3 regions of the Aliivibrio sp. S10_S31 genome follow, and region 2 is predicted to be linked to each of the others. Evidence: predicted binding sites of a transcription regulator. Region 2 holds the regulator's gene; each other region holds the start of a gene.

Region 1 (4,821 bases), on a different contig from region 2:
TGAATAGCTCATCAGCAGGTGCTGACTCACCAAATGTTGTCATACCGATGATCTTGCCACCGAAACCAACGTACTTGTACCAGAAATCAGCAATGCCAGCTTCAATTGCGATACGTTTAGTTACCGCTGATGGAAGTACTGCTTCACGGTATGCTTCGTCTTGCTTATCAAAGGCATCTGTTGATGGCATTGAAACAACACGTACCGCTTTACCTTCTGCTGTCAGTTGTGCTGCTGCTTCAACTGCAAGCTCAACTTCAGAACCTGTTGCAATAAGAATCAACTCAGGTTGGCCTTCACAATCCTTAAGGATGTAAGCACCTTTAGCGATATCTGCAACTTGCTCTTGTGTACGCTCTTGTTGTGCAAGGTTTTGACGAGAGAAGATTAAAGAAGAAGGACCATCTTTACGCTCGATAGCCAGTTTCCATGCTACAGCAGATTCAACTTGGTCACATGGACGCCATGTGCTCATGTTTGGTGTTAAACGTAGAGAAGCAATTTGCTCAACTGGTTGGTGAGTTGGACCATCTTCACCAAGACCGATAGAGTCGTGCGTGTAAACTTGGATGTTTTGCACTTTCATTAGTGCAGCCATGCGCATTGCATTACGAGCGTATTCCATGAACATTAGGAACGTTGCGCCGTATGGTACGAAACCACCGTGCAAAGCAATACCATTCATGATTGCTGTCATACCGAATTCACGCACACCGTAGTGGATGTAGTTACCTGCGAAGTCATTTGCTTCTAAAGATTTAGAACCTGACCACATCGTTAAGTTAGATGGTGCAAGGTCAGCAGAGCCGCCCATGAACTCAGGTAGCATAGCACCAAACGCTTCTAGTGCATTTTGAGATGCTTTACGTGATGCGATGTTTGCAGGGTTAGCTTGAAGATCAGCAATAATTGCATTTGCTTTTTCTTCCCATTCTGCAGGTAAGTCACCATTTACACGACGTTTATATTCTGCCGCTAATTCAGGGTATGCCGCAGCATATGCATCGAATTTTGCATTCCAAGCAGCTTCTTTTTCAGAACCCGCTTCTTTTGCATCCCATTCGCCATACACATCTGCAGGAATTTCAAATGCACCGTGTTCCCAACCCAATTGAGCTTTAGTTGCTGCAATTTCTTCAGCACCTAATGGAGCGCCGTGACAGTCGTGTGTACCTTGTTTATTTGGAGAACCAAAACCAATTACTGTTTTAGTACAAATTAACGAAGGACGAGGGTCAGCTTTAGCCGCTTCAATTGCTGCATTGATAGCATCTGAATCGTGGCCATCAACCGCAGGAATTACATGCCAACCGTATGCTTCAAAGCGTTTAGGTGTATCGTCAGAGAACCAACCCTCAACTTCACCATCGATAGAGATACCGTTGTCATCCCAAAATGCGATTAATTTGCCTAGACCTAATGTACCAGCAAGTGAACACGCTTCGTGAGAGATACCTTCCATTAGACAACCGTCACCCATGAACACGTATGTGTTGTGATCAACGATATCGTGGCCTTCACGGTTAAATTGTGCAGCTAATGCTTTTTCAGCCATCGCCATACCAACACCGTTAGTGATGCCTTGACCTAATGGACCCGTAGTTGTTTCTACGCCTGGTGCATAACCATACTCAGGGTGACCTGGAGTTTTAGAATGCAGTTGACGGAAATTCTTTAAGTCTTCGATAGACAGGTCATAACCTGAAAGATGAAGCAGAGAATAAATCAGCATAGAGCCATGACCATTTGAAAGAATAAAACGGTCGCGGTCAGCCCACTCTGGATTTTGTGGGTTGTGATTTAGGTGGCTACGCCATAATACTTCAGCGATATCTGCCATACCCATAGGTGCGCCTGGGTGACCAGAATTTGCTTGTTGAACACCATCCATGCTTAAAGCGCGGATTGCATTTGCTAGATGTTTACGTGAAGACATGCCTGCTCCTGAAAATTCGAAGGACTATATTGTTGAGCAAGTTAATCACTATTGATTAACCTAAATTTGCAGGTGCGTATTGTCGCAAAGCCTCATCGGCACTGCAAACGATTACTTAGTAAATAAGACGCTTTTTTTCACGATTTTGACAGAAAACCTGATTTATACCGATAAATCTCACAACAAAACGCAAACGATTGGTTATGTCTTATATTTATTTTCTTAAACTAAATGAGTTGTAATTAATCAATTTTACTTTATTATGGCCGTCTAGATGGAAAAACACCTACACTGTTAAACGTATAGACTTATATAGATTGTGGGTATTTTTAGAACTTATTATTTATAGAAGTGGAGCTCCCTTATGGCTAAGCACCTATTTACCTCTGAGTCAGTATCAGAAGGTCATCCAGATAAAATTGCAGATCAGATTTCAGATGCAGTACTTGATGCGATCTTAGAACAAGATCCAAAAGCGCGTGTTGCGTGTGAAACATACGTAAAGACTGGCATGGTGATGGTTGGTGGTGAAGTAACCACTTCTGCATGGGTTGATATCGAAGAAATCACTCGTGAAACCGTTCGTGAAATCGGCTACGTTCATTCAGACATGGGCTTTGATGCAAACTCTTGTGCCGTACTAAACACAATTGGTAAGCAATCTCCAGACATCAACCAAGGTGTTGATAAAGCTGACCCTAAAGAACAAGGTGCTGGTGACCAAGGTATCATGTTTGGTTACGCAACTAACGAAACGCCAATTTTAATGCCAGCTCCAATTACCTACTCTCACCTACTTGTTCAAAAACAAGCAGAAGTACGTAAAAGTGGCAAGCTAGACTTCCTACGCCCAGATGCAAAATCTCAAGTAACTTTCCAATACGACCAAGGTAAAATTGTTGGTATTGATGCAGTTGTTCTTTCAACACAACACTGTGATTCTGTAACAACACCAGATCTTCGTGAAGCAGTAATGGAAGAAATCATCAAGCCAGTACTGCCTGCAGAATGGTTAAATAAAGACACTAACTTCTTTATTAACCCAACTGGTCGTTTTGTTATCGGTGGCCCAATGGGTGACTGTGGTCTTACTGGTCGTAAAATTATCGTTGATACATACGGCGGTGCAGCTCGTCACGGTGGCGGTGCATTCTCTGGTAAAGATCCATCAAAAGTTGACCGTTCAGCAGCATACGCAGCACGTTACGTAGCGAAAAACATCGTAGCAGCTGGCATGGCTGACCGTTGTGAAATCCAACTTTCATACGCAATCGGTGTTGCTGATCCAACATCTATCATGGTTGAAACGTTCGGTACTGAGAAGGTATCTCACGACATCATCATTGAAGCCGTTCGTCAAAACTTCGACCTACGCCCATACGGCCTACAAGAAATGCTTAACCTTCTTCAACCTATCTACAAGAAGACAGCAGCTTACGGTCACTTCGGTCGTGAAGAGTTCCCATGGGAAGCAACAGATAAAGCAGCAATCCTTCGTGATTTTGCTGGTATTAAATAAGTACTATTTACTTATTTCTGAATTTAAAAAGGAAGCTTCGGCTTCCTTTTTTATGTTTACAGCATGAATAATATCTTCCTATCTATTGATTAATCCTCTTTGAAATGGTCTATTTAATCGTTCTTCCTTTCCGGAAGTTTGAAAACCGATAATAAAGAGACGTAATGACCCCACTTCAACAAGCATCAATAGCAAAAGCACAACAATGTATTCAACAAGCTTCTACCTTTTTTAATCGTCCTTTTTCTCTGCCAGAAATCAAATTTACTCAGCGTGGAAAAATTGCAGGAACAGCACGTCTTCAAGGCTGGGAAATACGCATTAACCCTATTTTATTAGAAGAAAATCAACACACGTTTATTAATGAAGTGATCCCTCATGAAATCGCTCACCTAATCACATTCAAATTGTATGGTCGTGTGCGCCCTCACGGAAAAGAATGGCAAGGAGTCATGAATCAAGTATTCAACCTCCCCGCTCGTACAACACACAGTTTCAGTGTCGATTCAGTTAAAGGAAAAACCTTTCCTTATCGTTGCAAATGCTCGACACACGAATTAACGGTACGTCGCCATAATCGAGTGCAAAAAAAACAGACTCAATATGTATGTAAAAACTGTCAATCGCCATTAAAACTCTCTAGAGCTAAAATCAACTGTAGTTAAATTAACGACTTCTAATAATTAATTTATCTATAAAGCGGTTTAACAATAAGCTACTCTTACTGGATTAATACAATCATCAGTAGTAGTTATTATGAAATTAATCCGCTTACTTATTAGCATTATCGCTATTGGCTCTGCATTTAATGTATTAGCCGCTCCCCCTTCTTCATTTTCAAAAGCCAAAAAAGAAGCAGTCAAAATCTATTTAGATCACCCAACCTCATTTTATTGTGGCTGTGACATTACTTGGAAAGATAAAAAGAAAGGCATTCCTGATTTACAAAGTTGTGGCTATAACGTGCGTAAACAAGAAAAACGAGCAAGCCGAATCGAGTGGGAACACGTGGTTCCAGCATGGCAATTTGGTCACCAACGCCAATGTTGGCAAGATGGTGGTCGTAAAAACTGCACCCGAAAAGATAAGCAATTTAAGTTAATGGAAGCCGATTTACATAACCTGGTTCCAGCAATTGGCGAAGTAAATGGTGACCGATCTAATTTCCGTTTCTCACAATGGAATGGCAATAAAGGCGCATATTACGGCCAGTGTGCCTTCAAAGTGGATTTCAAAGGACGTGTCGCTGAGCCACCAGCACAATCAAGAGGTGCTATTGCTCGTACTTATTTATACATGAACCAAGAGTATCGTTTCAATTTATCAAAATCACAACGTCAACTAATGAACGCATGGGATAAGCAAT
Region 2 (4,821 bases):
GTACACAAATTCAAGAGGGGAATTTTTCAGTTGATGATAAAAACCATGACTATGAATGGCATTCGCGGTAACACCCGCCCCAACAGCAGCAACCATTGAATAGCCTTCTTTTAGCTTAATTTCAGCATGTACCGCTGAGTTTTGTAGCACTTCTAACGCTTCATTCACGACTTCAGAAGTATAAGCGAGCAATAATGTAAACTGATCAGCTTGAGGCTCTAAGGCTAATGGCTGCAGTTGAGAACGAGTAAGTAAAGAAAGAACCTCTTGTTGAGCGCGTTCAAAATCTTGTCCACGACCAAAGCCAAGCTGGATCAAATAGACATCTTCTAATGACGTGACAATTTTTGCACCTCGTCCAGAAGCCAATACACGCTCAATTCGGGTTGAACCAGATTCAGGCTGATAACTGCAACGTAAACTCAAATCTAATGCACTTTGAGCTACAGGTTGTAATGTTCTACTGTGCAATACCGGCGCGGCTAAACGAGCTAACTCACTCGCTTCATCCAATCTTAATAATGGCAGTAAACACGCATCTTCAACTTTTCTAGGATCAGCACTAAACACACCAGCAACATCACTCCAGATAGTAACGCACGACGCCTCACCAAGGGCACCAATCATGGTTGCCGAATAATCAGAACCATTTCGACCAAGAAGTACGGTTTCTCCTTTTTGATTGCGAGCCATAAAACCAGTAATCACAATTCGTCCATGTGGATGCTGAGCTACCTGCTCTTTAAACAAAGGCCAAGACTGCACACGATCCACTTCAGGTTGCGCTGCTCGCTCTGCCCTTAGAAAGGTTCGAGAATCAAGAGGAGCTGCTTGTAAATCAATTTGATTTAAATACGCAGAAAGTAATCTTGAAGACCATACTTCACCATGACCTAATACATCAGCTTGCTGCACCTCTGTTAACGGTGCATGTAATTGCCCTATCGCAATCAATTCTTGATGTAAAACAGCCAATAAAGGTTCAGCATTCTCAGCAGACAGTAATTCAGTTATCAATTCCTGTTGGTATGTCCGCAAAGACTCTAATGTGTTATGAGCTAAACGCCCATCTTTAGAAAGGTTATCTATCCACTCTAAAATACGGTTTGTTGTATTACCTGCTGCAGAAACAACAATCAAATCATGTTCATTTGAATATTCTTTTAAGATGGTGGCAACTCGGCGGTAGCACTCAGGGTCAGCTAAGCTGCTACCACCAAATTTGTGTAATTGACGAGAACAAGGTTTTGTCATTATTTCACCTCTGCGGCAATCGTAAATGCTTGTTGAAGATCAGCGATAAGATCTCGGCTATCTTCTAATCCAACAGATAATCTCAATAATGTTGGAGCTAATCCGGCTTCTTCTTGAGCTTCATCAGACATCGCTCTATGTGTCATGGTTCCTGGATGCGCAATCAAACTTTCAACACCACCTAAAGACTCGGCTAAAGAGAAGTATTTCAATTCTTTAACGAATACTTTCAATTGCTCAAGTGAACCATTTAGTTCAAAACTGAGCATAGCACCAAAGCCTGCTTGTTGACGCTTTGCAATTTCATGACCGGGATGATCAGGTAAACTTGGGTGGTAAATCGTACCTACTAATGACTGTTCTTGAAGACATTTGAGAACTTCCATTGCATTTTCTTCATGCACACGCATACGTGCACCCAATGTTCGAATACCACGCAGTGTTAAGTAGCTATCAAATGCAGTACCAGTAGCTCCAATACAGTTCCCCCACCATGCAAGCTCATCCGCATGATCTTTTGTTTTAGCGATAAGTACACCGCCAACAACATCAGAATGTCCGTTAATATATTTAGTCGTAGAGTGAATAACAAAATCCGCCCCTAAAGAGAGAGGCTGCTGTAGTACAGGAGAAAGGAAAGTGTTGTCTACTGCGACTAACGCACCAACTTGAGCCGCTTTTTGGCAAATTTCAGCAATATCCACCACACGTACTAATGGATTTGAAGGGGTTTCAAGTAAGATTAATTTTGGCTTTTTAGCAATTGCAGCATCTAAAGCTTCAGTATTAGATTGGTCTACAAATAAAGTTTGAAAATCTCCTTTATTTGCACGGGTATTAAACAATCGATAAGTTCCTCCATAACAATCATGGGGAGCAACAATTAAATCGTCAGGACCAAGCAGTGCCGATACCATTAAATTAAGAGCGGATGTTCCACAGTTAGTTACTACTGCACCTGCACCACCTTCTAAATCTGAAAGAGTGGTTTCTAATTGAGTTCGAGTTGGATTTCCAGAACGAGCATAATCATACTTAGGCACATCCCCAAATTCTGGGAAACTATAGTTAGTTGATAAGTAGATAGGTGGCACAACAGCGTTATGTTGTGAGTCTGTTTCAATGCCGGTACGAACAGCAATAGTTGCAGGTTTTCTTTCGCTCATAATTTCCCTTCCAAACTGCGGTGCAGTAATGTAATACCAACGATATAAACTATCTAAACAGGCTTACAAGGGAATGTCTTTATCTTCATGTCTTAAATTTCATAATTACATAAAATTAATTACCGAAATTTATTTCTAATAATAGATAATTTTCCTTCGCAATTTCCCGCTCATATAATTAATATGACTGATATACGCTAATCCATAAGTATATAGTCTACTTTACCACCACAAAATGAGACGTCAACACTTCTAGACGTCTATATGTCTTTACTTTTAGCGGTAAATATCGCTAAAATCGCCTATTCTACTTATATACATCAATAATTCTGAACGAAGGTGAACAATGGCTGATTGGAATGGTGACTATTTAAGTCCTTATGCCGAACATGGTAAAAAAAGCGAACAAGTAAAAAAAATTACTGTTTCTATTCCAACAAAGGTACTTCAAATCCTTACTGACGAGCGTACTCGTCGCCAAGTAAGCAACCTACGTCATGCGACAAACAGTGAATTATTGTGTGAAGCATTCCTCCACGCATACACTGGCCAGCCTTTACCAACAGATGAAGATCTACGTAAAGATCGTCCAGATGATATTCCAGCTGAAGCAAAAGCATTAATGACGGCAATGGGGATCGAATTCGAAGCGTTTGACGAAGAGTAAATACGTTTTATTCCTCCTCCTTTTGTCTCCTCCTTCTTTTAATAAAATTAGGAGGATTACATTCCCTCTTGGCTAATAAATAATCACAGTGCCCTACTTATAAATATAAAGGACTTACTGTGAAAAAACAGATCGCAAAAACAACAATAGCCCTCGCTATTACCTCACTTTTGAGCGCATGTAGCTCAACATCTAATAATGACCTCTCTTCCTTAGCTTATCAGTGTGATCCGCAAATGACGGCACAAAGCGATAACTTACGAATTTACCAAATCATGGTCGAAAGCTTTGTCGATGGTGATAACACAATCGGACATGGCACTGGCTATGGCCCAAGTCATCATAATGGTGACTTACAAGGAATTATTGATTCATTAGATTACATTCAATCGCTTGGTATGAATGCCATTTGGATGACTCCTGTCTTTGAATCTGCCCCTCTAGATAATCAAGACCATTGGGCTGATAAACTCGATGCTACCGGATATTTTGCTACTGACTTTTTTAAAATAGATCCACGCTTTGGCACATTAGAAAAAGCCAAAGAACTGGTTGAAGAGGCTCACAAGCGTGGTATTTACGTATTATTTGATGGCGTATTTGGCCACCATAAAAAAGGACTGATTAAGCCATCGCCAACAGGGTTACTTCCAGCAGGAGAGCACAATCCTGTTAACTACCCTGAAAGCGAAGCTTTTTATAAAGAAGTCGCAACCTACTGGATTAAAGAATTAAAAATCGACGGCTGGCGATTAGACCAAGCCTACCAAGTGCCAACACAATCTTGGACGAACATTCGTAAAGCCGTTGACGCCGCATCAAAAGAAACCTTTTATACCAATAATAAAGGTGAACAAGTAAATCCACTCGGCTATATGGTTGCCGAGATCTGGAATAACGAAAACTACATAACTGAAACAGGTTATGGCAGCGAAAAAAATCCTGCTCTTTGCTCAGCTTTTGACTTTCCTCTGCGTTTTCGCATTGCTGAAACCTTTGCAGTTAATGAAAGTGGCGTAGGACATAAAGGAGGGGATTGGCTTAATCAAGGTATGCAAATGCACGAGCTTTACCCTCCTCATGCTGTACCGAATTTAATGCTAGGAAATCACGATGTTGTTCGCTTTGGTGACTTACTTCAACGTGGTGATATTGCTAATCCAAATGACAAAAACTATTGGACTCGACACAAAGCAGCCCTCTCTTTTCAAGCCGCTTATACAGGCCCAATAACCCTATACTATGGTGATGAAATTGGTGATCAAGTTGACGGTTTTTCCAAAAAAGAGAATAAAGATACCTGTGCCATTAAAGGGCTTTGTGATGATCACATAGCTCGATCATCTGCCAAAATTGATGGTCTTACCGCCAAGTTGACTCCAGAGCAAACGGATTTAAAAAATTACGTTACCGCATTAATGCAATTACGTATTAAGCACCCTGCTTTATCTAAAGGTAAAAGAGTTAATTTAGTAGCAAATAAAGAAGTCTATATCGATCATAAACAATCTGAAAATGATGCAATTGTTTATATGGTAAGTACTCAAGAGGCAGATCAAACGCTCTCCTTAGATGCAGAACAGCTTGGGTCAAAAGGTAACTTAATTGATCTCATCACCGAGCAGATTTTTACTCCAATGAATGGAATATACACCATCCCATTATCCAACTTTGAAAGTCGATTTTTAACAATAGAAGAGCCAAATAGTACAGGACCTATCACAGAGCAAAAAG
Region 3 (4,821 bases), on a different contig from region 2:
CTGGTGGCTTACTACTTCTGCGTCGTTTGGAGTCTCCTTCAGTGTTGAAAGAAGGTATTTGCTAGTGCGCATGTTTTCATCCATTTGTTAGTTATGAATATTGGAATAGCTCGATTTAAACAGTTAAACCGAGAGTTCAACCTTAGTATAGAGTCTGTTCTCTTAAGAATGGGCTCAAATCTAAAATTAAGCCCTATATAATATCAGCCCTAAAGCGATCTCAAAAGCGATCAATTGCAGTAACTGTAATAGAATTGCTTTCAACAAGGAATTTTACGTTTAAATCAAACAAATTTACGGCGTATTCTTTGTTATCGACTTTTCCTTTTTTATAAGCTGGACGAGGATCTTGTCCTAGTACTTCTTTGATCACCGCCTCTATCTCTCTTCTTTGTGGGTGAGAACTCAGTGATTTTTGTGCATCGATGGATAAAAACACATTCAACACATCAGGTTCTTTATCGGCAAAACCGCCAAGGGCATCGGGAATTGAATCTGAATAGGGGATATAAGGCTTGATATCAATAATCGGCGTGTTATCCACTAAATCGACACTGCCCAATTCTAAATAGGTTTGATTACCTTCCTGGATAACTCCTTTTAGTTCAACAGCAGACATACCAATGCCATTTGGACGAAATGTGGCACGAGAAGCGAACACACCAATACGTTCATTTCCACCTAATCGTGGTGGACGAACTGTTGGTCTCCAGCCAGCTTCAAGGTTTTGATCAAATAGAAAAAGTAACCATAGGTGAGAGAATTGTTCGATGCCACGAATCGCTTCTGGTGAATTAGCCTCACCGACGAGTTTAATTCTTGATGTGGCACTTGGAGCCAAACGAGGTTGACGAGGTACCGCAAATTTTTCTTTATAAGGCGATTGAATAAAACCAATAGGGTCGATGTGATAAGTCATTAGGCCGTTTTTCATTATTAATATCTTCAGGCATTAAAAAAGGTTGACGCTCTCACGTCAACCTTTTGTGGAATAACTGGTTAAAAGAAGGAGATTACCAACCTTTAACTACGCCACCTTTAAAGATTTTAAATGCAGCTTGGTAAACCTCTTCTGATTGGTATGCTTTAACAAATGTTTTTACGTTTTCTGAATTAACGTTATCGTTACGAGCGACAATTAGGTTTACATATGGAGATTCTTTGTTTTCAACTAGAATGCCATCTTTTTCTGGTGTTAAATCAAGATTACTAGCATAAGTATTATTAATTATTGATAATGTTACATCATCAAGAGAGCGAGGAAGCTGTGCTGCATCTAATTCAACAATTTTTATGTTTTTAGGGTTAGTGGTAATATCACGAACCGTTGCTGTAAGGCCAGCATCTTCACGAAGAGTGATTAGTCCTTGTTGTTGAAGAAGAAGCAGAGAACGGCCTAAGTTTGTTGGGTCGTTTGGTACAGCAACACGGTCACCATCTTTAATTTGGTCAACTGATGTTATTTGTTTAGAATAGCCAGCTATTGGGTATATAAAGTAGCTACCAGCAATTTCAAATTTATAACCTCGGTCAGCAATTTGTTGATCGAGATATGGTTTGTGTTGGAATGCGTTTAGATCAATAGAGCCATCCTCTAATGCCGCGTTTGGTGTTACATAATCAGTAAATATAACTAATTCAACATCAAGGCCGTATTGCTCTTTTGCTACTTTAGCAGCTACTTCAGCCACTTGCGCTTCTGCTCCTGCGACTACACCCACTTTGATTGAGTTTGTTTTTGCTTCTTCTTGCCCACAACCTGTAAGGATAAGTGTTGATGCTAGGCCAGCAACAGCAGCCAGTTTTTTCAGATTCAATTTCATTATTTACTCCTTAAAAATGAATTCCATATTAAATAAAATTAACGGTGATCGACTTTTTTAACTAAAGCATCACCAACAGATTGAATGATTTGAACCAAAACAATCAGCATAACAACGGTCACTGCCATGATAGTTAAATCATAACGGTGGAAACCATATCGAATAGCAACATCACCTAAACCACCGCCGCCAACAGTACCTGCCATTGCAGAGTAGCTAACCAGAGTGACTAGTGTGATTGTAACTGAGTTTAAAATAGTTGGTAGTGCTTCTGGAAGCAGTACTTTTGTAATGATTTGCAGTGGTGTTGCGCCCATTGATTGTGCCGCTTCAACCAGACCACTTGGTACTTCGATTAACGCACCTTCAATTAAACGAGCAACAAATGGAATCGCCCCAATGGTTAGTGGAACGATAGCTGCTGTAGTGCCAATAAAGCTACCAACAATCAGTTTTGTTACAGGGATAATTGCAACCATTAAAACCAAGAAAGGTACAGAACGTCCTACGTTTACAATCGCACCAAGTACGCTATTAAACGCGGTGTTTTCCATTAGACCACCTTTTTTAGTGATATGAAGAACAACACCAAGAGGGATACCAATAGCAAAGCCAACGATACCAGCAACCGCAACCATATATAGGGTTTCGCCAGTTGCGTTTAATAATAACTTGCTGTTTAAATTAAGCCATGCAGAAATCACATCAAACGACATAACCTAACACCTCTACTTTTACATGATGATTACGTAAGAACTCAATTGCTTTTTGAGTTGATTCTTGATTACCAAATACTTCAGCAAGCATTAAACCAAATTTAACACCACCAGCGTAATCAATATCAGAGCTTAAGATACTAATATCAATATCAAATTCGCGAGATATTTGACTGATAACAGGAGCATCAACCGTTGAGCCTGTAAATTCTAAACGAATAAGAGGGTAACTACCTTCAACATAAGTATCTTTCAAACGGGCTTTGAAATCTTCAGGGATTGATAGATCTAATGTTGCACGAATAAATTCTTGAGCTAGTGCTGTTTTTGGATGCGCAAAAATGTCACTAACAGCTCCTTTCTCAACCAGTTCACCACCACCGATAATTGCTACTTCATGACAGATGTTTTTTACCACTTCCATTTCATGGGTAATGATAAGAATAGTAATGCTTAATTTACGGTTTAGATCTTTAATCAGTTCTAGAATTGATTTTGTTGTTGCAGGATCAAGGGCGCTAGTTGCTTCATCACACAGTAACACTTTTGGATCCGTTGAAAGTGCACGAGCGATAGCAACACGTTGTTTCTGACCACCACTAAGGTTTGCAGGATAAGTATGGTGTTTATCTGCTAAGCCAACTAAATCTAATAATTCAGTTACTTTCTTTTGAATTTCTTGTTTTGATTTACCAGCAAGCTCTAATGGTAAAGCAACGTTATCAAATACAGTTCGTGATGCTAAAAGGTTAAAGTGTTGGAAGATCATCCCAATATTACGACGAGCTTTACTTAACTCGCTAGAAGAGAGTTTCGTTAAATCTACGCCATCGACAATCACTTCACCATCAGTTGGTCTTTCTAACATGTTTACACAGCGTATCAGTGTGCTTTTCCCTGCACCCGATGAGCCAATCACACCAAAGATGGTGCCTTGAGCAATACGAAGATTAATATCTTTAAGAGCATTAATTTCCTTTGCTCCTTGATAAAAAATCTTATTAACACGGTTTATTTCAATCATGATTCGCCTTGAACTGCATTTCGTAAAAAGATAGTTAACAAAGGTTACAAAACCTGAGCAATCTCTCATTTTTTATGTTTTACTGATGCTATTTCGGATACTGATTTAAGTCAATAGATATTTTTACGTCTAGACGTCTAAACGCATAAAATAAGGTGTCAATAAGTAAAAAGCATGAGATAATTTTTAGTATTAATCGATTTGATTCATAGAGGGTGTCACCTTGTCCAAACCAGCGGTATTTATTGATAGAGATGGCGTGATCAACGTTGATCGCGGATATGTTCATAAACGCGATGATTTTGAATACATTGATGGTGTATTTGAGGCTACGAAAAAACTCAAAGAAATGGGTTACCTATTAGTATTGGTAACTAACCAATCAGGTATTGCTCGCGGTATGTTCACTGAAGATCAATTTGAAATCCTTACTGAGTGGATGGATTGGAACTTTGCTGATAATGGCGTTGACTTCGATGGTATTTATTACTGTCCTCACCACCCTGAAGCGACTGTTGAAAAATACAAAGAAGCATGTGACTGCCGTAAACCAAATCCGGGTATGTTGGTTTCTGCACAACGTTTCTTAGATATCGACATGGAAAATTCAATCATGATCGGTGATAAGAAAGAAGACATGATGGCAGCGCAAGCGGCTGGTGTTGGTACTCGTATTTTAGTTCGAACTGGTAAGCCAGTAACTGAAGAAGGTGAAGCATTAGCAACAACAGTTCTTGATAGTGTTGCGGATGTACCAAAGTTCTTGTCTGCTTAGCTAGATTCGTTAAAGAGAATATAAATGAAACGCCTATAGAGAAATCTGTGGGCGTTTTTTTATGTGTTAACAATGAATATGTTAGCGGACTTTTTCTTTCTGTCTTATTTTTAAGATGAGAAAAGTGTATCTTTATTAGGCAAATTTACCTAGAGTTGAGTATATAGATGGATTTTAAGTGATCTGATTAAGGATTACAGATGAAGGTGGTCGTTATGAATAAGCTTGATAAAGGTAAGAGTTTGCTTTTAGACAAAGAGCAACCGAAAGCATTATGCCATCAAAAAGCTCCTGTAGATGAAACGGTTAACACGTGGGATCTACTTACGGATGAACAACAACAAGATATACTTTCTCATTTAAGTGAAATTCCTTTTCAGTAACAACCTCGTTTAAAAATTCTCTTTTTATCAGTAGATAATTTAATCCAATGAGGATTAATTTGTGACACTTTCATAACAATTGTGTCAAAAACTCGCCTTT

The links. The regulator MetJ, encoded in region 2, represses methionine synthesis genes. The targets are predictions, from matches to a motif close to TTAGACNTNTANANGTCTAA.
Region 1: the regulator MetJ is predicted to act here: its motif matches at 2,231-2,250, upstream of metK (methionine adenosyltransferase).
Region 3: the regulator MetJ is predicted to act here: its motif matches at 3,685-3,704, upstream of metN (methionine ABC transporter ATP-binding protein MetN).

Annotation. Positions count from the first base shown of each region.
Region 1 is NZ_JAAUWR010000006.1:89,920-94,740, forward strand. Features, by position in the region: gene tkt (transketolase) at 1-1,936, opposite strand, end outside; gene metK (methionine adenosyltransferase) at 2,301-3,455, shown strand; gene HC728_RS07035 (SprT family zinc-dependent metalloprotease) at 3,620-4,120, shown strand; gene HC728_RS07040 (endonuclease) at 4,212-4,821, shown strand, end outside.
Region 2 is NZ_JAAUWR010000003.1:177,614-182,434, reverse strand. Features, by position in the region: gene HC728_RS03800 (bifunctional aspartate kinase/homoserine dehydrogenase II) at 1-1,254, opposite strand, end outside; gene HC728_RS03795 (O-succinylhomoserine (thiol)-lyase) at 1,254-2,420, opposite strand; gene metJ (met regulon transcriptional regulator MetJ) at 2,767-3,087, shown strand; gene HC728_RS03785 (alpha-amylase family glycosyl hydrolase) at 3,207-4,821, shown strand, end outside.
Region 3 is NZ_JAAUWR010000002.1:258,909-263,729, reverse strand. Features, by position in the region: gene HC728_RS02745 (proline--tRNA ligase) at 1-72, opposite strand, end outside; gene tsaA (tRNA (N6-threonylcarbamoyladenosine(37)-N6)-methyltransferase TrmO) at 221-934, opposite strand; gene metQ (methionine ABC transporter substrate-binding lipoprotein MetQ) at 1,014-1,823, opposite strand; gene HC728_RS02730 (methionine ABC transporter permease) at 1,862-2,539, opposite strand; gene metN (methionine ABC transporter ATP-binding protein MetN) at 2,529-3,563, opposite strand; gene gmhB (D-glycero-beta-D-manno-heptose 1,7-bisphosphate 7-phosphatase) at 3,787-4,338, shown strand; gene HC728_RS02715 (hypothetical protein) at 4,554-4,721, shown strand.